4 regions of the Enterobacter sp. RHBSTW-00994 genome follow, and region 3 is predicted to be linked to each of the others. Evidence: predicted binding sites of a transcription regulator. Region 3 holds the regulator's gene; each other region holds the start of a gene.
The links. The regulator Fur, encoded in region 3, represses iron uptake genes when iron is present. The targets are predictions, from matches to a motif close to ATAATAATGAGAACNACTATCAA.
Positions count from the first base shown of each region.

Region 1: a site for Fur is predicted at 3,547-3,569, ahead of HV346_RS13015 (TonB-dependent siderophore receptor). Genes of this name have one in related genera too.
Region 2: a site for Fur is predicted at 1,950-1,972, ahead of zupT (zinc transporter ZupT). Genes of this name have one in related genera too.
Region 4: a site for Fur is predicted at 3,583-3,605, ahead of HV346_RS16190 (Nramp family divalent metal transporter). Genes of this name have one in related genera too.

Region 1 covers NZ_CP056199.1:2,710,931-2,716,954, reverse strand. The annotation lists gene HV346_RS13040 (potassium/proton antiporter) at 1-523, opposite strand, end outside; gene ldcA (muramoyltetrapeptide carboxypeptidase) at 621-1,535, opposite strand; gene emtA (membrane-bound lytic murein transglycosylase EmtA) at 1,644-2,255, shown strand; gene HV346_RS13025 (flagellar brake protein) at 2,294-3,025, opposite strand; gene HV346_RS13020 (GlsB/YeaQ/YmgE family stress response membrane protein) at 3,233-3,487, shown strand; gene HV346_RS13015 (TonB-dependent siderophore receptor) at 3,600-5,702, shown strand; gene HV346_RS13010 (alpha,alpha-trehalase) at 5,799-6,024, opposite strand, start outside.
Region 2 covers NZ_CP056199.1:4,110,579-4,116,602, reverse strand. The annotation lists gene ubiK (ubiquinone biosynthesis accessory factor UbiK) at 1-99, opposite strand, end outside; FMN riboswitch at 221-371, shown strand; gene ribB (3,4-dihydroxy-2-butanone-4-phosphate synthase) at 477-1,130, shown strand; gene zupT (zinc transporter ZupT) at 1,164-1,937, opposite strand; gene ygiD (4,5-DOPA dioxygenase extradiol) at 2,134-2,922, shown strand; gene HV346_RS19570 (glutathionylspermidine synthase family protein) at 2,966-4,126, opposite strand; gene HV346_RS19565 (DUF1190 family protein) at 4,129-4,794, opposite strand; gene tolC (outer membrane channel protein TolC) at 4,997-6,024, opposite strand, start outside.
Region 3 covers NZ_CP056199.1:1,326,662-1,332,685, reverse strand. The annotation lists gene pgm (phosphoglucomutase (alpha-D-glucose-1,6-bisphosphate-dependent)) at 1-888, opposite strand, end outside; gene seqA (replication initiation negative regulator SeqA) at 913-1,461, opposite strand; gene ybfF (esterase) at 1,645-2,418, shown strand; gene ybfE (LexA regulated protein) at 2,547-2,834, shown strand; gene fldA (flavodoxin FldA) at 2,990-3,520, shown strand; gene fur (ferric iron uptake transcriptional regulator) at 3,813-4,259, shown strand; gene chiQ (ChiQ/YbfN family lipoprotein) at 4,392-4,721, opposite strand; gene chiP (chitoporin) at 4,768-6,024, opposite strand, start outside.
Region 4 covers NZ_CP056199.1:3,376,688-3,382,711, reverse strand. The annotation lists gene HV346_RS16205 (EAL domain-containing protein) at 1-871, shown strand, start outside; partial or broken gene HV346_RS16200 (IS4 family transposase) at 974-2,062, shown strand; gene nupC (nucleoside permease NupC) at 2,108-3,295, opposite strand; gene HV346_RS16190 (Nramp family divalent metal transporter) at 3,645-4,883, shown strand; gene HV346_RS16185 (IS4 family transposase) at 4,983-6,024, shown strand, end outside.

The DNA of each region.
Region 1 (6,024 bases), 1.4 Mb from region 3:
TTTCAATCAGGGTGATGGTGAGAAATACCGCCATGGGATCGTTACTGCCGGACTCAATTTCGAGCGTGGAGCCGACGCGTTCGTTCAGCCCCTTTCCTCCCAGCAGAGAGAAGACCGCCGCTGCATCGGTTGAACCGACGATCGCGCCAATCAGTAAACCTTCCATCAGGTTCAGGTGGAATAACCATGCGGCCATCATGCCAGTAAGTCCGGACGTAATCAGGACGCCAATGGTGGCCAGCGACAGGGCCGGGCCGAGGGCAACACGAAATGAACTTGCCTGGGTACGCATCCCGCCATCCAGCAAAATGACTGCCAGCGCGAGGTTACTCACCATATAGGCGAAGGGATAATTATCGAATGGGATACCACCGATACCGTCGATGCCCGCCAGCATGCCGATAGCAAGGAAGATGACCAGAATAGGTATGCCGAGACGCGACGAAAATGAACTTAATAAAATACTGCAGGTTACAAGTACCGAACCCAGAATGAAAAGACTGATTATCGCTGCGGCATCCAATGTTGTCTTACTCCCACCTCAATATTGCTGTTTCTCCTAAAACCCTAACATATTAACGACAGAAACAGCGTTTTATTGAGGCGGTTTAACGGCTTTTTTATGCCTTTATATGGGGATGGCCGCTGATTGTTAACCGACTGCCTGACGTATCGTGGGTCAATATCGCCTGCGCCCCGAGTGGAAGGGTGACCGTTTGCTGTTCATGACCAAATGCCAGGCCGGTTATCACAGGAATATCCAACCGGGAACGGATAAAATCGACCATGGTGTCGAGTGAATAACCCGCGTCGTAATCATTGGGTTGTGCGCCACTAAAACTGCCCAGAACAATGGCAGACTGACGCGAAAGAATACCCGCGTGATAAAGTTGCAATAGCATACGCTCGACCCGGAACGGGTGTTCATTAATGTCCTCAAGCACCAGAATGCCATCCTCGATGGTGGGGAGCCACGGCGTGCCAACCAGTGACACCAACATAGCCAGATTTCCTCCCCACAACTGACCTTCACACGCCCATTGGGGGCCTTCGCCTTGCCACGTCACATCGAAGACTGGATTCTGGAGCGCGCGCCAAAAGTGTTCCTGCGTGAATGCATCCAGTTCGGGCGCGCCAACGTTCCCTGCCAGCATGGGGCCGCTGAAGGTAATGATATTGTGTAAGGCCAGAAGACCCAGTTGGATCACGGTGAAATCGCTGTGCCCGCAGATCAGCAGTGGGTCCTGCTGCTGGCGTTTTGCCAGCCCCGCCCAGTCGATACTCTCCAGCAAACGACTTGCGCCATAACCGCCGCGAACCGCCATTACGATGGTGTTTTCTCCGTTCAGGGAGACCAGATCGTTTATATCGGCCAGACGTTGCGTTTCGGTTCCGGCGAACCGCTGCTGGCGGCGAGGGATAATTGTCTGATTTGTGACGCGATGGCCCGATTCCAGTAAGCGCTGAACACCGCGCTGTGCGGCGTCCTGGTTAATGCAGTACCCGGATGGCGCGATAAGATGAAACTGAGACATGGCAATTCCTTGCTGAATGAGAAACTAAATGCTTATATCATGCCGCCTATGCACGCTCTCCATCAAGGGGGCTGCGTAAGGTAATGACCGGCTATAAGGATAGATGACGTGAAATTGAGATGGTTTGCTTTTTTGATTGTGTTGCTTGCAGGCTGTAGTACAAAACATGACTATCAAAATCCACCGTGGAACCCGGAAGTACCTGTTAAACGGGCAATGCAGTGGATGCCAATCAGCGAGAAAGCGGGCAAGGCATGGGGCGTGAGTCCGCGTCTGGTCACGGCGATTATTGCGGTCGAATCAGGCGGAAATCCAACGCTGGTCAGTAAATCGAATGCGGTGGGGCTGATGCAACTCAAAGCCTCGACGGCGGGGAAAGAGGTTTATCGGTATATGGGCTGGAGCGGACAGCCATCAACCAGTGAGCTGAAAAACCCGGAGCGTAACATCTCAATGGGAACTGCCTATTTGAGCATTCTGGAACATGGCGTGCTGAAGGGGATTCAGGATCCTGAAGTGATGCAGTATGCGCTGGTGGTCTCTTACGTCAACGGTGCAGGGGCGTTGCTGAGAACCTTCTCATCAGACCGTCAAGCCGCTATCCAGGAGATCAACGGCATGGATAAAGATGAATTCTTTAATCATGTGGTGAAAAACCATCCGGCCCCGCAGGCTCCACGTTATATCTGGAAAGTCCAGAAAGCGATGGATGCGATGTAAGGCCGTTGTCGGGCGGCGCACATGCTGCCCGACGTCACTTACAGAACTTTATTTGCCCTTTCCCGTGCTTCTCGTTCCAGTGAAAAAATAATACGTTGTAATTCGCGCTCTGCTCCTGGGCCAACATTCAGAAAACGGAAGCTCAGGCGCGGGGTGGTAATGGTTTCATTTTTACTGTCCACCACTTTACGCTCGCTGATCGCAATCAACTGTGCATCGAAGTAAAAACGCCCCCATCCGCCCATATCCAGCTCTATTTGCGTGAACCGCATGCCTTCAACCAGCCCGTCGGGTTTTGCTGTGTCCATCAATGCGCCCATGCCACCGAGCGACAGATCGAACAAGCGGAAGCGGATCTCTTTTTTATCCGGCATTTTGGCTTTACAAAAATACGAAGGATGAAGCGGGGCGCTGATGCGAAAATACTCACGGCGCTGCACAAACCAAAGGTTAGTGGGTAATGGCGCAACAAATGCCGGCAGACCCTGATAGTCATCCTGTTCGAGCCGCGGCAGAACGAATTCGACTTTCGCCCCCTGGGTTTCGGCCAGCACAGAAATATTCGCCGCACGCAATACGGCGCGGTTCTCATACTCCTGGCTACCCAGATCAACCACCAGGCGCTCCGGCGTGACCTCAAGGATCTTGCTGATGAACTGGTTCGTTGACCAACTGATGCGCAATGGCACTTCGCCTTTTTGCAGGTCGCGTAATACCCCTAATACAGCCAGCGGATTTTGTTTCAGGAACTGCTCACTGTAATTACTCACGCCGAATGGCTCCTCGATGTGTGACAGACTGTCATAGCGTTATCGGCAGACTCAAATGAAACTTAATACAAACCGGTGAGTTTTTTTCACCGCGTCAGGCAATTTAAGTCGGTGAGATGAAACTGGTTTTCCGGCGATGACCTATACTGAGTGTAACTGCACAGAAGGTTTTCTGCGCACGAATTAAACCTGCAAGAGGGCATCGCTATGGGTATCATCGCCTGGATTATCTTCGGTCTTATCGCTGGTGCTATCGCCAAACTCATCATGCCTGGGCGTGATGGCGGTGGCTTTATTTTGACCTGTATCCTTGGCGTCGTGGGTGCGGTTGTTGGTGGCTGGCTAGCGACAATGTTTGGCGTTGGTGGCAGCATCAGTGGTTTTAACCTGCACAGCTTCCTGGTCGCTGTGGTGGGTGCGGTTGTCGTGCTAGGGGTGTTCAGGTTACTCAGACGAACATAAATTACCCGGAAGCGGCTCTCCTGTGAGGGCCGTTTTTTTGTGCCTATCTTGATTTGCAAATAGGAATGAGAATAATTGTCGTTTCTGAATTACCCAATAATAAGACGACAATATGAACACCTCGCGTTTTGCATTATGTGCGTTGGCAGGAGCCGTGACGCTGGCATTTCAGGCACAGGCTTTTGCCGAAGAATCAACCGTCGTGGTGACGGGCTCAGAGCAGGGAAGTGAGCTTCCCGTCTGGACCAATAGCGCAACCAAATCGGCAGTTGCCGAAAGTAAAACGCCCCAGGTGATCAATACCCTGTCGGCACAAGAAATTGAACAGCGTCATGCGAACTCGGTGAATGAGATCCTGCGCTATGCCCCAGGGGTATCGACTGAGGTGCGCGGGAATACCTCTTACATGAGCGAATACAAAATTCGCGGGTTTACGGTTGATCAGGAGTTCTATAACGGGCTTCAGTTACCCTATAACGTCACCGGGAATACCAAAGCGCGTATCGACCCCCTGTTGATTGACAGCATCGACATCCTGAAAGGACCGTCATCGGTGTTGTACGGTGGGGGCTCCCCCGGTGGGCTGGTTAATATTCAGGGTAAAAAGCCGCAAAAAGAGGCGAAAACCGAGCTGGGGTTCAGCACCGGAAACCGTAATCTGAAAGAGGGTTATCTGGACTCGACCGGGCAAATTGCCGACAGTGACTGGAATTATCGTCTGCTGGGCAAGGCGACAGAGAGCGACGACCAACCGCACACCACGCGCTATGAAAACTATCTGGTTGCACCGTCCGTCACCTGGCAGCCCGACAGCAAGACGCGTCTCACCCTTGACGCGCTGGCACAAAATACCCCGAGTTTATCTCCGTCTAACCCGTTGCCTCTGTCCTATTTACGCTCGAAATATGCCGGTCGTCGCGACTATGCGGGTGATGAGTGGAACGGCTTTAAGCAGCGCCAGTGGATGCTCGGCTACCGTTTTGAGCATGCGTTTGACAATGGCTGGGGGGTGAGTCAGAAGACCCGCTATTTCGATGTTGATACACATCAGCGTAGTGCCTACCCGACGGGACCGGGTAGCGATGTCTATGACCTTAACCGCTTTGCCTATACCACGGATGAAGATCTTCAGAGCGTTAACGTTGATAACCAGATCACGAAAACGGTGTCTCTCGGCGAATGGCAGCATCACCTGTTGGCCGGGTTTGATTATCAGAAAATGAATTCACATTTCCACTATCGCTATGCCGCGGCGACGCCGGGAATCGATATGCGTTCTCCGGACTATACGCAGATCCATGAGAGTGCGCTGGGGCTTTACACCGCGCAAAAAAACCGACTGAGCTATCAGCAAAATGGCTACTACGTGCAGGATCAGGTTGAATATGGCGGGTTGAATGTGTTGGGTAGCTTGCGCTATGACGATTACCGTTCCGTGACCACCGACTATCTGCAACACGGTGATAAAGCGTGGGTTTCGCAGGATCGTGTGACCAAACGTCTGGGCGCACTCTACGCCTTCGGGAACGGGATCTCTCCATTCATTAGCTACTCCGAAGGTTTTTCCCCTGTGTCGCCGCAAGGGACGTTAACGGCAAAAGACGTCAAGCCAACGACCAGCAAACAGGTTGAGGGCGGGGTGAAGTACCTGCTGGAAGACTACGCCACAACCTTTACTGCATCGGTGTTTAACATTCGCCAGAATAACGTCGTGACGACCGATCCCGGTTTCCTGAATTATCGTCAGACCGGAGAGGTGGAATCCAAAGGGGCGGAATTGTCTGCCATTAGCCGCCCTACGGACAACCTGACGCTGATTGCAAACTACGCTTACACGCATGCTATCAACACCGAAGATGATAAATACAAAGGTAAACGTCCAACGCAAGTACCAGAAAATTCAGTGAATTTGTGGGGAGACTATACCTTTGACAGCACACCGTTGAAAGGACTGAATCTGGGAGCAGGAGCCCGCTACACCGGCCCTATGGAGATCGCGCCGGATAACCATGCCGGTAAACTGGGGGGAACAACCCAGTTCGATCTCGCGGCATCGTACCGTATGGGTGAAATATTGCCGTCGCTGGCGGGGTTGACGCTAAAGGTCAGCGCACAAAATATCGCCAACAAAGAGACGTTAACCTGCTATGACGCGGCAAACTGCTGGATTGGGCGCGATCGGACGTATCAGTTAGGGGCAAGTTATCGTTTCTAAAAAAGTCCGGTAGTGCAGTGTGGACCGGGCCTGTCGGTTTTATCCGCCCTCACCCTGTGGGAGAGGGCGGCGGTAAGGGGAACAGATGCAGAGGCGTTACTGCGCTGCATCTTTCTGTGGGACCGCGTCATCATTCGCCGCAGGCTCTGTCACGGGAACACTCTCGCACGGCTTCTCTTTCGGGCAGATCCCGTTCAGCATTTTCAGCGTCACGCCGTTGGTCCAGCCAAAACCGTCCTGTAAAGGATACTCGCCGCCACCCCCTCCCGTTCCTGTCGTGGAAACATCATACTTCTCCACCAGTTTCTGTTCACGATCGTAG
Region 2 (6,024 bases), 2.1 Mb from region 3:
GATTTTCTTCTCAACGTCATCACCAAATTCACGGATACCTTTTGGCATGGATTCGTGGACCTGACGCGCAATTTGCTCAATTTTTTTCGGGTCAATCATTGTGGCTTCCCTTGATGAAACGGTGTTGATAACCATTGTAGCGCGTCATGCTCCAGGATAAACCAGAATTGTTTGAAGCTTATGCATTGCCCAGGATAATCAATAGCGTTATAGTTATCTCGCTTATTCTCAGGGCGGGGCGAAATTCCCCACCGGCGGTAAATCAGCATAACGCTGAAAGCCCGCGAGCGCTTTGGGTGAAAACTCAAAGGTCAGCAGATCCGGTGTAATTCCGGGGCCGACGGTTAGAGTCCGGATGGGAGAGAGTAACGATCCAGTCGGGCATGGCCCGCTCACGTTATTTTTTTGCCGCTTATACGGCGCTCCTAAGACTGCCCTGATTCTGGTAACCATAATATTAATGAGGTTTTTTTACCATGAATCAGACGCTACTTTCCTCTTTTGGCACTTCAACTCAACGTGTTGAACACGCTCTTGATGCACTGCGCGAAGGCCGCGGTGTGATGGTGCTTGACGATGAAAACCGTGAAAACGAAGGCGACATGATCTTTGCCGCCGAAAACATGACCGTTGAACAGATGGCGCTGACCATTCGTCACGGTAGCGGCATCGTATGCCTGTGTATTACCGAAGATCGTCGTAAGCAGCTTGACCTGCCGATGATGGTTGAAAACAACACCAGTGCCTTTGGTACGGGCTTTACCGTGACCATTGAAGCCGCGCATGGCGTGACGACAGGTGTGTCTGCGGCTGACCGTTTGACCACTGTTCGTGCCGCTATCGCTGATGGCGCAAAACCTTCAGACCTGCACCGTCCTGGCCACGTGTTCCCCCTGCGTGCGCAAGCGGGTGGTGTGTTGACGCGTGGCGGCCACACTGAAGCGACTATCGATCTGGTGACGCTGGCAGGCTTCAAACCGGCGGGTGTGTTGTGTGAACTGACTAACGATGATGGCACGATGGCTCGTGCGCCAGAGTGCATCACCTTTGCGCGTCTGCATAACATGCCCGTTGTTACGATTGAAGATCTGGTGGAATACCGCCAGGCGCACGAACGTAAAGCCAGCTGATTGTTGAAAAACGCCGGGATTGCCCGGCGTTTTTTATCCAATACCTGCTGTTTGCAAGAGCACTAAACTTAATCCCATTACCGACATACCGCATAACACGCCGTAGCTGGGGTTGTTGTTGGGATCGATCTCCTTCGCCAGCGGCATCAGCTCATCAACTGACAATGCCACCATAATGCCCGCGACTGCGGCCATGATCGCTGCCATCACCACTGGTGATACCAGGCTTCCGAGTATCAACCACGCCAGTATACCCCCAAAAATTTCAGCCATGCCTGAGATACCAGCCCAGAAAATTGCTGTCCGTTTTGAACCCGTTGCGGCATAAACCGGCCCGGCTACGGCGAGTCCTTCAGGAATATTGTGCAATGCAACAGCCAGCGCGATGCCAAAGCCCATCTCAAGGTTGGTGCTGGCCGTGACATAGGTGGCAATGCCTTCCGGGAAGTTATGCAGGCTGATACCCAGCGTGAGAAGGATAGCCGTGCGTTTAATGTTGCGTGGCAGTGGTGTCACGTTTTTTTGCATTAAATCCTGGGGATGCGCATGCGGGAGCATACGGTCAAGCGCAAAGTAGCCCAGCAACCCAAATACAAACATGCCATAGCCTAAGACAGGAGACATACCCTCAGCCCCCAACGCGGCTGGCAGCATTTCCATCAGGGAGATTAACAGCATAATCCCGGCGGCAAAACCGAGTGAGAATGCCAGCACCCGGTTGGAAGGCTTCTGGCCAATGACGCCGAGAATAGCGCCAATAAAAGTGGCTGCACCCGCGAGTAGGGTCAGGATCAAGGGGACTGACATTTACCGCTCCTTATGATAATGATTCTCATTAATATTAATGATTCATTCGAGGCAAAGCGAGAGGGGCATCTCTGCTTTACACATTCCTTACGTTCAAATTTCCTGAAGATGATCATCACGCTTATCCAGGTTCATCTTTGCCTGATTGCGCGTAATGTATAACCATCAAAACGACATCTTATGTAAGGATATCACCATGACTTCTTCTCGTATGCCAGCACTGTTTTTAGGCCACGGTAGCCCTATGAACGTTCTGGAAGATAACGTCTATACCCGCGCCTGGCGTCATCTGGGAGAGACGTTGCCGCGTCCGAAAGCGATTGTGGTGATTTCAGCACACTGGTTCACCCGTGGTACTGGCGTGACGGCAATGGAAGCGCCGAAAACTATTCATGATTTCGGCGGATTCCCACAGGCGTTGTATGACACGCATTATCCGGCTCCTGGTTCACCAGCCCTCGCACAGCAACTGGTTGATTTACTGTCGCCTGTTCCTGTCGCACTGGATAAAGAAGCCTGGGGCTTTGACCATGGTTCCTGGGGCGTACTCATTAAAATGTATCCGGATGCGGATATCCCGATGGTGCAGCTCAGTATCGACAGCACAAAACCGGCCGCGTGGCATATGGAAATCGGCCGTAAGCTGGCGACACTGCGCGATGAAGGCATCATGCTGGTTGCGAGCGGGAACGTGGTGCACAACCTGCGCACTGCACGCTGGCATGGGGAAAATACGCCTTATCCGTGGGCGACCTCATTCAACGACTACGTTAAAGCGAATCTGACCTGGCAGGGCCCGGTTGAACAGCATCCGCTGGTGAATTATATGGATCACGAAGGGGGATCGCTGTCTAACCCGACACCGGATCACTTCCTGCCGCTGCTGTATGTATTAGGGGCATGGGATGGTCAGGAGCCGATAACTATTCCAGTCGATGGGATTGAGATGGGGAGTTTGAGTATGTTGTCGGTGCAGGTCGGCTAAAACGAACAGGCCCGGCAGGCGACGTGCCGCCGGGCCCAGCAAATTACTCCACAAAAATATGCGGATAAAAACGTGACAGATCTTGCGTGATCAGCGCCCGGTCTTCACGAATACCGATCCCGGCTGGCTGATCGTTAATGAGCCAGCTACCGATCAGCGTATAGCTGTCACCAAATTTCGGCAGTTGATAAAACGCCTGGACGATCATCCCTTCTTCACCGTATGGCCCTTCAACCGCCTCCAGCGTTTTACCGTTTTCGATAATCGACACATTCGCCCCTTCGCGGGAGAAGATCGGTTTAACAACATACTTCTCCATTGCCGGGTAATCGTCTTCGGCAAAGTACGCCGGCAGCAGATTTGGGTGGTCAGGGAACATCTCCCACAACAGCGGCAGCAAGGCTTTGTTGGAAATAATGCTCTTCCAGGCCGGTTCCAGCCAGCGAACGCCAGCATCTTCAAGCTTGGTCGAGAACATTTCGCGGAGCATATATTCCCAGGGGTAGAGCTTGAACAGGTTGCTGATCACCTGGTCCTGGAGATCGGTGAACTGGCCTCTTTCGCCCAGACCAATATCTTCGATATACAGGAATTCAGTCGCAACTTCCGCTTCGGCGGCACAGTCCTGCAAATACTGAACCGTACCGCGATCTTCAACCGTGTCGCGGCAGCAGGCAAGGTGCAGTAGATTAAAACCGTGTTGTTCGCGCAGCTCAGCAAAACGCTCAATCAGTTTTTCCTGCAGGCTGTTAAACTGGTCAGCGCCTGCTGGCAGGTTACCGGCATTGGCCTGATCTTCCAGCCAGAGCCACTGGAAGAAAGCCGCTTCGTACAGCGAGGTCGGCGTATCAGCATTATTTTCCAGCAGCTTAGGTTCACCAATGCCATCCCATGCCAAATCAAGGCGTGAATAGAGTGAGGGCTGATGGGTTTGCCATGACTGACGTACAAAGCTCCAGGTGTGCTTTGGAATACGGAATTTGGCCATTAGGTCATCGCTGCCGATGACCTTCTCGACCACTTTCAGGCACATCTGGTGTAGCTCTGCGGTAACCTCTTCCAGCTTATCAACCTGCGCAAGCGTCAGCTTGTAGTAAGCATCTTCACACCAGTACGGTTCGCCATACATAGTGTGAAAGTTAAAACCGTATTCAGTGGCTTTTTCACGCCAGTCCGGGCGCTCAACAATACTGACTCGTTCCATGATCAGCCGCCCATTGAGCGCGTGGAGGAGCCGGTCGCGCTACGCTGCATCGTGGTCTGTTTCGCGACAGATTCGCCAAACCCGCCACGGGTAATGGTGCTGGTGGTGGCAGGTTTTGGAGCCATTGCCGTTTTGGGTACGGTCGTGGTGCGGCCAGGCTGTGCTGCGCCATAGCCTTTGCCGCTGGCATCAGTGTATTGACCATAAGCCGGGCTGGCCGGGTTTTTAGAGCTAAACAGAGGCTGTTGCTGGAAGCCTGCACCGCCGCCCATCATACGACCCATCATGTAACCTGCCATCAGTGGCATCCAGAAACTGCCGCTGGATTGTGCCTGAGCCTGATTTTCAGGTGCAGTGCCTGCCTGCGCTGGCGTCTGCTGACATTGGCCTTCACCGAATTCGGCGATACAGTCTTCGCGTGTTGCGTATTTCGGTGCAGTACGCTCGGCTTCTTTCAGTGCGGTGTTGTAAGCGGTGGTACATTCAGCCGCTTTGCCAGTGGCGGCAGAGCAGTCATCGGCATTCTGATACATCGATACCGTTTCATCGCTTTTTTCACAACCTGCCAGCATAAAGACAGCCGTTATTGCCAGTGCGACAGGGGTAAGGTGACGCGCGTTCCAGCTTTTGCGAAACGATGCGTGATTAATGGATTTTGTCCGTTTCATTTTTGTCTTCCAGGACCCAGTGGTAGAACGAAGTAAATAAGCCTCAGGATAGAGGATGAGTGGTCGAAAATGAAGCGAAGAGGGGGAGAAACCGGGGGATCTTTACGTTGGCTTACGTTCGCATGTGATTTTGCACCAGAGAGCGAACATATAGGGCCTGCAGGATTGCAGACCCTATAAACAAAGAACTTAAGCGCGATACTTAATGACGGAACGGATTGTTGCCTTTGCTGCTGGTCGCTGTACTGGTTGTACGTGCGGCAGCAGGCTGAGCCGCTGGAGCGGTGCTGCTCGCATTGTAGCCATCAGCATTCGCATCCTGCTGTGGGTTTTCCGGCGCAACGCTATCTGGCGTAGTGGAAACCGGTTTACCCAGCGTGCTGTTCAGCGCTTCCAGATCTTTCTCGTTAAGCGTACCCAGAGCTGATTTGATATTCAGCTGGTTAATCAGGTAAGTGTAGCGCGCGCTGGAAAGTTGTTGTTTCGCGTTGTACAACGTGGTGGTTGCATCCAGCACATCAACAATAGTACGTGTGCCCACAGAGTAACCTGCTTCCATCGCATCCAAAGAGCTTTGCGCAGAGACAACGGCCTGTTTATAGGCGTTGATGCTGCTGATAGAGGCATTCACGTTGTTGAAAGAAGAACGGACAGTCTGTACTACGCTGCGATGCGCGCTTTCCAGCTGTTCGCTTGCGCCGACAAAGTTGTACTGCGCTTGTTTCACCTGTGAATTGACCATCCCACCCTGATACAGCGGCAGGGAGAAGCTCAGGCCGACTTTGTTTTGACCCAGATTGCTATCGTCATATTGGGTGCTATTGGCGCCATGCGTTTTTGAGCCGCTGTAGCTGGTATCTGACACGCCAGTTGAGGCACTCAGGCTCAGCGTTGGCAGGTGACCGTCCTGTGCCTGGCGAATTTGCTCACGAGCAAGATCCTGGCTCAGACGTGCTTGCAGCAACGTCAGGTTGCGGTTTTCAGCTTCTTTCAGCAGGGCATTCACCGCCTGCGGTTTGTCGGTTTTGAAGCTGCTCACGTTCAGAGAGGCCAGTTCCGGATAGTAGTTCCCGGTGACCTGACGCAGTGATTCCAGTGCGTTATCGAGGTTATTACGCGCGGTCACTTCGTTTGCCAGTACGCTGTCGTACTGCGAACGGGCGTTCTGAACGTCAGTGATGGCCACCAGACCCACGTTGAAACGTTGAGTCGTCTGGTCTAACTGGCGAT
Region 3 (6,024 bases):
TTTATCACGCAGCGCCAGCAGACCTGCCATAGCACACTCTGAGGAGCAGTCCATGCGGATTGCGCCGTCTTTATCGAGATGCATAAAGCGGAAGGTTTGATCAACGTGATCGTTCACGATGGTCAGATCCAGTTTGTAGAATTCGGCGATACGTTTCCAGTACTCGATCCCGGAACCGCCAAGTGGATCAACGCCCAGTTTCAGACCTGCTTTCTGGATCGCAGCGATATCAACGATATCAGCCAACCCTTCGATAAACGGCTGGACCAGATCCAACGCTTTCACGTGACCTGAGGCCATTGCCGCATCCAGAGAGATGCGCTTTACACCTTTCAGATCGTCCGCCAACAGGGCATTAGCGCGGTCTTCTACCACTTTAGTGACGTTGGTATCTGCCGGGCCGCCGTTAGGTGGGTTGTATTTGATACCACCATCATCTGGCGGGTTGTGGGATGGTGTAATAACGATACCATCAGCCAGCGCACCACCTTTTTTGTTGTGCACAAGGATCGCGTTAGAGACCGCAGGCGTCGGGGTAAAACCGTTATTTTCCTGGACAATAACGTCCACGCCGTTAGCGGCCAGCACTTCCAGTACGGAGATGAAAGCTGGCTCAGATAAAGCGTGCGTATCCTTCCCTACATAGCACGGACCCGTCACGCCATTTTTCGCGCGTTCTTCCGCGATGGCCTGGGCAATGGCCAGAATATGCGGTTCGTTAAAGCTATGGCGACCCGCGCTACCGCGGTGGCCAGACGTACCAAACTTCACTGCGTGTTCTGCGTTACCCACAACCGGTTTCAGTACGTAGTACTGCGCGGTCAGTTGGGCGACGTTAATCAAATCGCTTTGTTGTGCAGGTTGGCCTGCACGGTTGTGATTTGCCATTGCCGGGTCCTTCTTATGCAAGGGTTAGATTGTACCGCAAACCTTTTCGATCAATTCCGCCGGGAACTGCATGGACTGCATGATGTGTTCAACCATGCTGCACTTGCGGCCCGTGTTGGTATTGGTAATCACCCAGTATGGCGTACCAGGGACATGTTTAGGTTTGGTTTGATTGCCGTTTTGTAGCAACGTCTGCTCGTCACCCGCAAAATACACGCGCGTACGACCGTGCAGCGACTCGGTCGCTTCAGCAAACGCTTTGTTATCCAGTGAATAGAGTGTAGACAGCACCAACATAAAGCGGTTAACCGCCTTTTTCTGCTCTGCGTATTCATCAGAAAGCAGCAGTTCGCGCATCGCACGCACTTTATCTTTGACCGGCGTTTGTGCCGGTTTAACTTGCGCAGCTACACTCGGCTGAAGCACAACATCTTTAGTAACAGGAGTGACAGGCTGTGAGGCGGCGGAAAATTTCAGCATGCGCCGTAAAATGTCGGACGCGCTCTCCCCGATATGCCGCGTTTGGCTGGCGATATACTGATAGAGCTCATCATCAACTTCGATTGTTTTCATCTTAATCCAGTGCGATATCTTATCTGAATACAAGTCGTTGGGATTATAAAGTCAAATCCCAACAGCGGATAGCGTCAAGCCAGGTTGGCGGCAAAAGTCAGAATAAACTGGATCCTTGCAGCCGGGCGGCAGAATGGTCAACATAATACCCTAACCTGACATACGTAAAAAAAGAACTTTGCCATGAAATTGAATACCCGAGCGCAATCTGCACAATCGCCGAACAATAATTCCCCCATCGTACTGGTTCACGGCCTGTTTGGCAGCCTTGATAATCTGGGTGTACTGGCGCGCGATCTGGTTACCGATCACGACATTTTGCAGGTCGATATGCGAAACCATGGCCTTTCCGGTCGATCGCCGGACATGAACTACACGGCAATGGCACAGGATCTGCTGGAGACACTTGACGTTAATAACCTCGAAAAAGTCACGCTGATTGGGCATTCAATGGGCGGCAAAGCCGTTATGGCGCTGACCGCGCTCGCACCTGAGCGTATCAATGGGCTGATTGTTATTGATGTTGCCCCGGTAGATTACGACGTTCGTCGCCATGATGAAATTTTTGCGGCAATTAATGCCGTGACAGACGCCGGTGTATCTACCCGCCAACAGGCGGCAGCCATTATGCGCGAGCACCTTGATGAAGAGGGGGTTGTGCAATTTTTGCTGAAATCTTTCGTCGAAGGTCAGTGGCGTTTCAACGTTCCGGTGCTGTGGGATCAGTACCGTCATATTGTCGGCTGGGAACCCGTGCCTGCCTGGTCACACCCTGCTCTCTTTATCCGTGGCGGCAATTCACCGTATGTTACTGAAGCGTACCGCGATGCGATTCTGGCGCAGTTCCCTCAGACACGAGCCCACGTGATTGCCGGAGCTGGGCATTGGGTGCACGCAGAAAAACCAGAAGCTGTACTTCGCGCTATCCGCCGTTATCTCGCTGACATTGAAAATTGATTAAAAAGACAGCGACCGGAAGGCTACAGGCTTCCAGTCGTTGGCGTGCCGTTTTCCGTGATGTATGATTGCGCGCTTATCGCCTGGGCATTAGCAGGGCGGCGTGTTTCCCCCGAAGTCTCAAAATCATGGCCAAAGAACAAACGGACCGCACGACAATAGATCTGTTCGCGAATGAGCGTCGCCCGGGACGACCCAAGACCAATCCGCTTTCACGCGACGAACAGCTGCGTATTAATAAACGCAATCAGCTTAAACGCGATAAAAATCGTGGGCTTAAGCGTGTCGAGCTAAAGCTCAATGCTGATGCCGTCGATGCACTTAACGAACTTGCTGATGCACGCAATATCAGCCGTAGTGAGCTGATTGAAGAGATGTTGATCGCGCAACTCGAAAAATCACACAGCAAGGTGTAAGTCGGATAATTCCCTTTCTCACCCTTTTCATGTAGCACAGAGTGCAGTCCTGCGCGATAGCAGTTCCCGCAGGGTTGTCAGTTCTGCTATTATTGCCCCTATCCGTGGACAAATCGCGCCACCATACCATTAAGTTTCAAGAGGTTATTTTACTCATGGCAATCATCGGCATTTTTTTCGGCAGTGACACCGGCAATACCGAAAATATCGCAAAAAATATTCAAAAACAGCTCGGTAAAGATGTTGCCGATGTGCATGACATTGCCAAGAGCAGCAAAGAAGATCTCGAAGGCTATGACATCCTGTTGCTCGGCATTCCAACCTGGTACTACGGTGAAGCACAGTGTGACTGGGACGATTTCTTCCCAACGCTGGAAGAAGTTGACTTCAACGGTAAACTGGTTGCCCTGTTCGGCTGTGGCGATCAGGAAGATTACGCAGAGTACTTCTGTGACGCACTGGGAACAATTCGCGATATCATTGAACCACGCGGCGCGGCGATTGTAGGCCACTGGCCAACAGCGGGTTACCACTTTGAGGCCTCTAAAGGTCTGGCTGATGACGATCACTTTGTCGGTCTGGCCATTGATGAAGATCGCCAACCGGAGCTGACCGCTGAGCGTGTTGAAAAATGGGTGAAACAGATCCGCGAAGAGCTGAATCTGGACGACATCCTTAACGCTTAATGATTGATGCGGCGCAGCATTTGTGTTGCGTCGCAGTATCAGGTCGTACCAATTAAATTAATTGCTACAAACTTTTAACTTTTGCGCTCATACCTGTACAATAACTGTCTGGTAAAGGGGTCGCTTTCTAACAAGTTTGTTGGCGATACCACGTTTTTATAAGCATACTTTGCTTGAGACTTGCAGTTTTCATTTAGGCATGGCAGTTCTATAATGAGACGCATTATCCCAAGTGCATTTTCTGTCACTTCTTCTTTAGAAGTGAATCGTTTAGCAACAGGACAGATTCCGCATGACTGACAACAATACCGCATTAAAGAAGGCTGGCCTGAAAGTTACGCTTCCTCGTTTGAAAATCCTGGAAGTGTTGCAAGGACCGGATAACCATCACGTCAGTGCGGAAGATCTTTACAAACGTCTGATCGACATGGGCGAAGAGATTGGGCTGGCGACCGTATACCGTGTTCTGAACCAGTTTGATGATGCCGGAATTGTCACCCGTCACAACTTCGAAGGCGGTAAATCCGTGTTCGAACTGACGCAACAGCATCATCACGATCACTTGATTTGCCTCGATTGCGGCAAAGTGATTGAGTTTAGCGATGATTCCATCGAAGCGCGTCAGCGTGAAATCGCAGCACGTCATGGCATCCGCCTGACTAACCACAGCCTGTACCTGTATGGTCACTGTGCAGAAGGCGATTGTCGTGAAGACGATCACGCGCACGACGCGAAATAAGCTCGCTTTCGTACTCTGAGCCAACCTTACGGTTGGCTTTTTTTTGCCTGAAATATCAATAAAAAAGCCCGGAGATGCATTGCTTACTGTATTGACAGTAAACGAGCGTCTCCGGGCGTGGCAAACAGCTTACTATTTGGTGTTATTGCTACGAATTTCCTGCCAGATTTTGTCGCAACGTTTTGCCACTTCCTGATCGTTACCGGTTTTACGCGCCTGAATACAGGCCTGGTAATCCATCACTCTGACATTTTCCTGCGTCGCGAATTGCTCATGTGCTTTCTCTTTCTTCAGCACAGTCAGCCCACTTTGGCAAGCTTCAATTTTTTCCGGCGAGCCTTCAGCCGTATTAATGCAGGCGCTGTAAGCCTCTTTCAGGCGAGAATCTTCTTTCGGGGCCTGAGGTTGCGCACAGGCTGTAAGCCCGGCAGCCATGACGGCAATAAGCACGATTTTTTTCATCATTTCAGTCTCCTTTCCGGCGGGACTCAGCCCGCCGGAGGGTTCATCAGAAAATAGTGAACGGCGCGATAACCATAAATTTCACGTCTCGCTCATCCTGGAAGATGTTGCCGTAACCGCCCGCATAGCTCGGGATATCGGAATGGTTGTCATACTGAGTGAAGTGAAGCTTGAACATCGTGCCTTTTGCGCGGCCATCCTGCAGTGTGTAAATCGCATCCAGGCTGTAAGAGGACTCTTTCAGACGGTAGTTAGGGTCGTAGTAAGCATCCGGGGTGGCCATATCGGCAGGCTTCGCATCCCAGGCGTAAGCATAAGATGCACCCACTGCCCAACCCGGGAGGTTCCAGTTCTTCAGGTCATACATCGCGCCGAAGAAGACGGCTTTTTCGCCATCGGCGTTAAAGTCAGAACGGTTATCCCACCAAATATCCAGACGACCGTTTGAAGAGGCATAGGTTGGTGTCATACGTTGCAGGAAGTAGCCTTGCTGGCCTTCAGCTTTCACCCAGGTCCCTTCCAGACGTAAATCAACCTGACCGACTTTGTAGCCAAACGTCAGCGCCTGCAACCATGCTGTGCCAGCATAAATATCGTTAACCGTTCCATTGCTGGCTTTGTCACGCGTACCATAGAACTGGTAGCTGGTGCTCAGAGGACCACCAATGATGTCGAATTTGTAGCTGGCTTTCGCAAAATACTGATCGATATACCCTTCAGCCTGACCAAATGCGGCTTCAAGAACCAGATCGTTTTTGAAATCGTACTTCGCACCGAGTGAGTGGAGATATTCTACTTTGGTTTTTCTGTCGTTCTGATAGAACTTGTCCATCTCAATATGCCACGGCGCTTTGTACTCGTTGGTCCACATATAGGAGAAGCTCAACGCGCCCGCATCACCGTAGTCAAAATTAGCTCCGGCTTCTGCGCCCTGATAAGTACCTGGCATAAAGCTCCAGTGCGGTGCTAACAGGGTTTGTCCGGTTGGCTGAATATAACCTGCTCGCGCCCATACAGGACCGTATTTGAATTTTGCAGCCGCTTTATACAGGCTGACCCCGCTTTTATCGCCAGACCAGTCTTCTTTGTACGCTTTATTACTGGAAGAGAAGGCAATTTCGTTCGGGTGGCCGCTATCGCCATTTTCTGCCATTTCAATTGCGGTAAATGCTGCAATATCAAGACCGAACATATCGGCTGCATAACCAGACTGGAAATCCAGGTTGGCGTTCCAGGTGGAGTGAGAAAGGTTGGTTTTATATTTGTCTTCGGTAACATCTTTACGATCACGCTCACGCTGCCA
Region 4 (6,024 bases), 2.1 Mb from region 3:
CGAGGTCGATGGCGGCGAACATTTGCACCATATGCTTGGGCAATTAAGCTGGTTGTCTGAGCAATCATGTGCTGCACATAATGTGCTTGCATTAACCAATAGCCTTGACACGGTCTCAGGACAAACGACGGAAAGAGTTCTGATGTTAGGACGAATCAAGCGTGCACTCGACGCCAGAGGGCTTCTCTTGTATGCCCAGCCGATTCAGAACGCCAAAGGTGAAAGGTACTACGAGATTCTGACGCGACTGGAAAGCGAGGGTGAGATTATCACGCCCGATCGCTTTATCCCGCTGATTGCCCAATTCAACCTGAGCCACCGGTTCGACTTGAGTGTGGTTGAGCATTTACTGAAATGGTTACGTGATAATCCAGCGCCTCATGCCGGAACCCGTTTTTCAGTAAATTTGATGCCACTCACGTTGATGCAGAAAGAGGTTGCTTCCGAGATTATCTCCCTGTTCGAACGCTATTCGGTTGCACCGCACGCAGTCGTGATTGAGGTAACCGAAGAGCAGGCATTCTCCAATTCCGAAACCAGTATTAAAAACATCCATCAGCTACGGGAATACGGTTTCCGTATCGCGATTGATGACTTTGGGACAGGGTATGCGAATTATGAGCGGCTTAAGCGTTTGCAGGCGGATATCATCAAGATTGATGGTTGCTTTGTAAAAGATATCGCCACTGACAGTATGGATGCGATGATTGTCCAGTCGATTTGTAATCTGGCTAAAACGAAGTCGCTTAGTGTGGTTGCCGAGTTTGTGGAAACTGCAGAACAACGCGAAATGCTACTCCGTTTCGGCGTGGATTATCTGCAAGGTTATTTGGTAGGCAAGCCGACACCACTGGCTGAATTGCAGGCATAAAAAACCGGGAGCCAGACTCCTAATGCCGATCAGTTAAGGTCGGTTGACCGATCCAGTGGCTGTGTAAGAATCCGGAAATGCTCACCCGTTTCCGGATTTTTTATGCACATTGGACAGGCTCTTGATCTGGTATCCCGTTACGATTCCCTGCATAACCCTCTGACTTCTCTGGGCGAATATCTGGACCCGGAACTGATTTCCCGCTGTCTTGAGGAATCCGGTATCGCCACGCCGCACCCGAACTGGTGCGTGCTGACCCTGCTGGCCATTGATGGTGTGTTCTGGGGCACACCGGACACACCAGAGAACGATGCAGCCTTCGCCCGCCAGACGCATGGCTGGAACCCTGCACTCTATCCGCAGGCCAAAATGGTCTGTCAGATAGAACTGACCAGCCATTTGCTGACGGCAGCGGCCTTCGGCACAATGAAAAACAGCGAAAATGAGCTTGCAGAGCAACTTATAGAGCAAACCTGCGGTAACACCCTGACGTTAATGGATAAAGGTTATTACTCACTGGAGTTATTGAATGCCTGGAACCCGGCGGGAGAACACCGGCACTGGATGACCCTGCTCAGAAAAGGGGCACAGTATGAAGAGATCAGAAAACTGGGTAAAGGCGACCATCTGGTAACGCTGAAAACCAGTCCACAGGCACGAAAAAAGTAGCCGGGTCTGGGGAACGAAATGACAGCCCGCCTGCTGACCGTGACGCGCAAAGGGAAAGTCTGTCATCTGCTGACATCAATGACGGATGCCATGCGTTGCCCTGGTGGAGAAATGGCAGACCTGTACAGTCATCGCTGGGAGATTGAACGGGGATACGGGGAGATAAAACAGACGATGCAGCTGAGCAGACTGACGCTGAGAAGTAAAAAGCCGGAGCTTGTGGAGCAGGGGCTGTGGGGCGTCTTGCTGGTTTATAATCTGGTGAGATATCAGATGATTAAGATGGCGATGCACCTGAAAGGATGCTGGCCGAATCAGTTGAGCTTCTCAGAATCATGCGGAATGCTGATGACCCTGCAGGGCGCTTCACCGAGGAGAATCCCGGAGCTGAGGCGTGATCTTGAAAGTATGGGGCAATTGGCAACGTTACCGCCCCGGAGGGAAAGAGCCTTCCCGAGAGGGGTAAAGGAGAGGCTCTGGAGGTATACCACAGCCCCGAAAAAGGGCCAGTCAGTTGTTTAACTGACTGGCATTAGGAGCCTGGCTCCCGGTTTTTTATTGTCTGGATTAGAGTACCAGTGCTGCGATGGATGCAGACAGTACGCTCACCAGCGTAGAACCGTATACCAGTTTCAGACCGAAGCGAGAAACCACGTTACCTTGTTCTTCGTTCAGGCCCTTAATCGCACCGGCGATGATCCCGATGGAAGAGAAGTTAGCGAAGGAGACCAGGAACACGGAGAGAATGCCTTCTGCGCGCGGGGAGAGCGTGCTGGCGATTTTCTGCAGATCCATCATGGCTACGAATTCGTTGGAAACCAGTTTAGTCGCCATAATACTGCCGACCTGCAGTGCTTCGTGAGCCGGGACACCCATTACCCATGCAATTGGGTAGAAGATGTAGCCAAGAATTCCCTGGAAGGAGATGCCCAGTACGGCGGCGAACAGGGCGTTCAGTGCAGAGATTAGTGCGATAAAACCAATCAGCATTGCGGCAACGATAATCGCAACTTTGAAACCTGCCAGAATGTATTCGCCGAGCATTTCGAAGAAGCTCTGGCCTTCATGCAGGTTAGACATCTGGATGTTTTCTTCGCTGGCATCAACACGGTATGGGTTGATCAGCGACAGCACGATAAAGGTGCTGAACATGTTCAGAACCAGCGCTGCAACAACGTACTTTGGCTCCAGCATTGTCATATACGCGCCCACGATAGACATGGAAACGGTGGACATTGCGGTTGCCGCCATGGTGTACATGCGGTTACGGGACATCTTGCCCAGGATATCTTTATACGCGATGAAGTTCTCAGACTGACCGAGGATCAGGGAACTTACGGCGTTGAAAGATTCCAGTTTACCCATGCCGTTCACTTTGGATAGCAGGAAACCGATCGCACGGATAACAACAGGCAGAACACGGATGTGCTGCAGGATACCGATGAGTGCGGAGATGAAGACGATAGGGCAAAGCACTTTCAGGAAGAAGAATGCCAGGCCTTGATCATTCATGCTGCCGAAGACGAAGTTGGTTCCTTCGTTAGCGAATCCGAGCAGTTTTTCGAACATTTCGGAGAAGCCTTTCACGAAGCCCAGGCCTACGTTGGAGTTCAGGAAGAACCACGCAAGTAAAACTTCAATAACCAGCAGTTGAACAACATAGCGAATACGAATTTTTTTGCGGTCATGGCTGACCAGCAATGCAAGTGCAGTAACGACAACAAGTGCCAGGACAAAATGAAGGACGCGGTCCATATTTGCTCCAAATATGAGGCAGGTTTAATTTCCGTGCACATTCTATGTAACAAGCACAAAGAAAACGAGATCAAGGGCACACTATAGTTACATCCTGTGACGAGTCTCAAAAATAGTGATCAACTATACATTTCTGTTATGTTGAGTAAATGAGTGAAAAGTTACGTTTGTGTGTTACGCTTTAAATTGACTGTGCGATTGCATCGCCTGTGACAACCCTTCACATCTTTCAGCCCTTCTATCGTTTTTAGCTATCAGAGATATCACGTTAAACATTATAAATGAACTTGATAATCATTCTCATTTTGATAGCATGAAACATAGCAAAGGCTATATTTCTGAGGCAGAGATGACAAACAGTCGCGTTGAGAGTAGCAGTGGCAGAGCGGCACGCAAGTTGCGCTTTGCATTAATGGGACCGGCATTCATTGCCGCCATTGGCTACATCGATCCGGGTAATTTTGCGACCAACATTCAGGCCGGGGCCAGTTACGGCTATAAACTGCTGTGGGTGGTTGTCTGGGCAAACCTGATGGCCATGCTGATTCAGATGCTCTCCGCGAAGCTAGGTATCGCAACAGGTAAAAACCTGGCGGAACAAATTCGCGATCATTATCCTCGTCCTGCTGTCTGGCTTTACTGGGTTCAGGCCGAAATTATTGCCATGGCGACTGACCTTGCTGAATTTATCGGCGCAGCAATTGGTTTCAAGCTGATTCTTGGCGTTTCTCTGTTGCAGGGCGCTGTGCTGACCGGGATAGCGACCTTCCTTATTCTTATGTTGCAGCGCCGCGGGCAAAAACCGCTTGAGAAAGTGATCGGTGGCCTGCTGCTGTTTGTTGCGGCCGCATATATTGTCGAGCTGATTTTCTCGCAACCTGACCTGGCGCAGTTAAGTAAAGGGATGATAATTCCTGATTTACCGACCTCAGAGGCGGTGTTTCTCGCAGCTGGTGTGCTTGGGGCCACGATCATGCCACATGTGATTTATCTGCACTCTTCGTTAACGCAGCACTTGCATGGTGGCACACGGCAGCAGCGCTATTCTGCGACGAAATGGGATGTGGCGATTGCCATGACCATCGCCGGTTTTGTCAATCTGGCGATGATGGCAACAGCTGCTGCGGCATTTCATTTCAACGGGCATACAGGTATTGCCGATCTCGATCAGGCATATCTGACGCTCGAACCATTACTCAGCCATGCCGCAGCAACTATTTTTGGTCTGAGCCTGGTTGCGGCAGGCCTTTCATCAACGGTGGTGGGGACCCTGGCTGGTCAGGTCGTTATGCAGGGGTTTGTTCGCTTTCATATTCCCCTGTGGGTTCGTCGTGCGGTCACCATGCTGCCATCGTTTATTGTGATTTTGATGGGGCTGGATCCGACGCGTATCTTGGTAATGAGCCAGGTATTACTGAGTTTTGGTATTGCCCTTGCGCTGGTTCCTCTGCTTATCTTTACCAGCAATAAATCGCTGATGGGCGATCTGGTTAATACCACTCTTGTGAAACGGGCAGGGTGGGCTATCGTGGTAGTGGTGGTGGCGTTGAATCTGTGGTTGCTGGTGGGGACTGCATTAGGGTTATAAAAAAGGAGCCGCAAGGCCTGACGGCTCCCCATAAATAAAGACAGGCATAGAAGGTTGTGATCTACTTAGTGTTCCACCAAAAAGTAAGGTCACTCCTCTATGCCTGCTTCACAAGTTTGCCATAAATTTTTCAGCCAGTCCCTGAACTCCATTCATCAGTACCGTAAAAACGCCCTGCTCGATATGACCGTGGCCCTGACACGTGGTGCTTCGCTTTCTCTTACCAGCATCGGCAGATACCTGCCAGGCCCCGCACGTGTTAAGCACAAGATTAAGCGTGTTGATCGGCACCTCAACAGCGACCTGATGTTCAGTGATATTCCCTCCGTCTACCAGCAGCCTGTATCCCGCCTCACGCACAGCCTTTCAGTTTGTGTCATTGCCGTGGACTGGAGTGGCTATCCTTCATCAGAACTCAGTGTTTTGCGGGCAAGCTTATTGTGTGATGGCAGGGCTATCCCACTGATGAGTAAGGTCATTTCCTCCCGCTACCAGAACAACTCTGCCATCCAGAACGCGTTTCTTGACCAGATGGCAACGGCTGTCGGTAAAGATAAACAGGTCATCATTGTGACGGATGCCGGGTTTCGCAGTAGCTGGTTTCATCACATCCGCTCTCTGGGCTGGGATTTTGTTGGACGAGTCAGGGACAGCCTCTGTTTTCAGGTCATCGGGGATGAAGAGTGGCTGATGGCGCGGGATGTTGCGTCATCAACAACGGCGCGTTATCCGGGATTCGGGCGACTGGCACGCAACGCCAGTCGTGCCTGCCCGGGACATTTCTACACCGTGCATAAGCGGGCGACGGGCAGGAAAAGCAGTCAGCATTACCCCAAAACAGACAGGATGTACCGTAAAAACGCGCGTGAACCGTGGCTGCTTTTTACCAGCCTGATGGAATATAAGCCACGCGAGATAGTTAAACTTTATAGTCGCCGTATGCAGATAGAACAGAACTTCAGAGATGAAAAAAGCGAGCGCTATGGGCTGGGACTGCGGGCAAGTAAAAGTCGGGGAGAAAAAAGACTATCCGTGCTTTGCCTGGTTGCAGTTCTCTACAGCATCATCCTATGGCTGACGGGATATTACCTTGAAAGTAAGGGAATAAATCGATGGTTCCAGGCGAATAGTGAGAAATCAC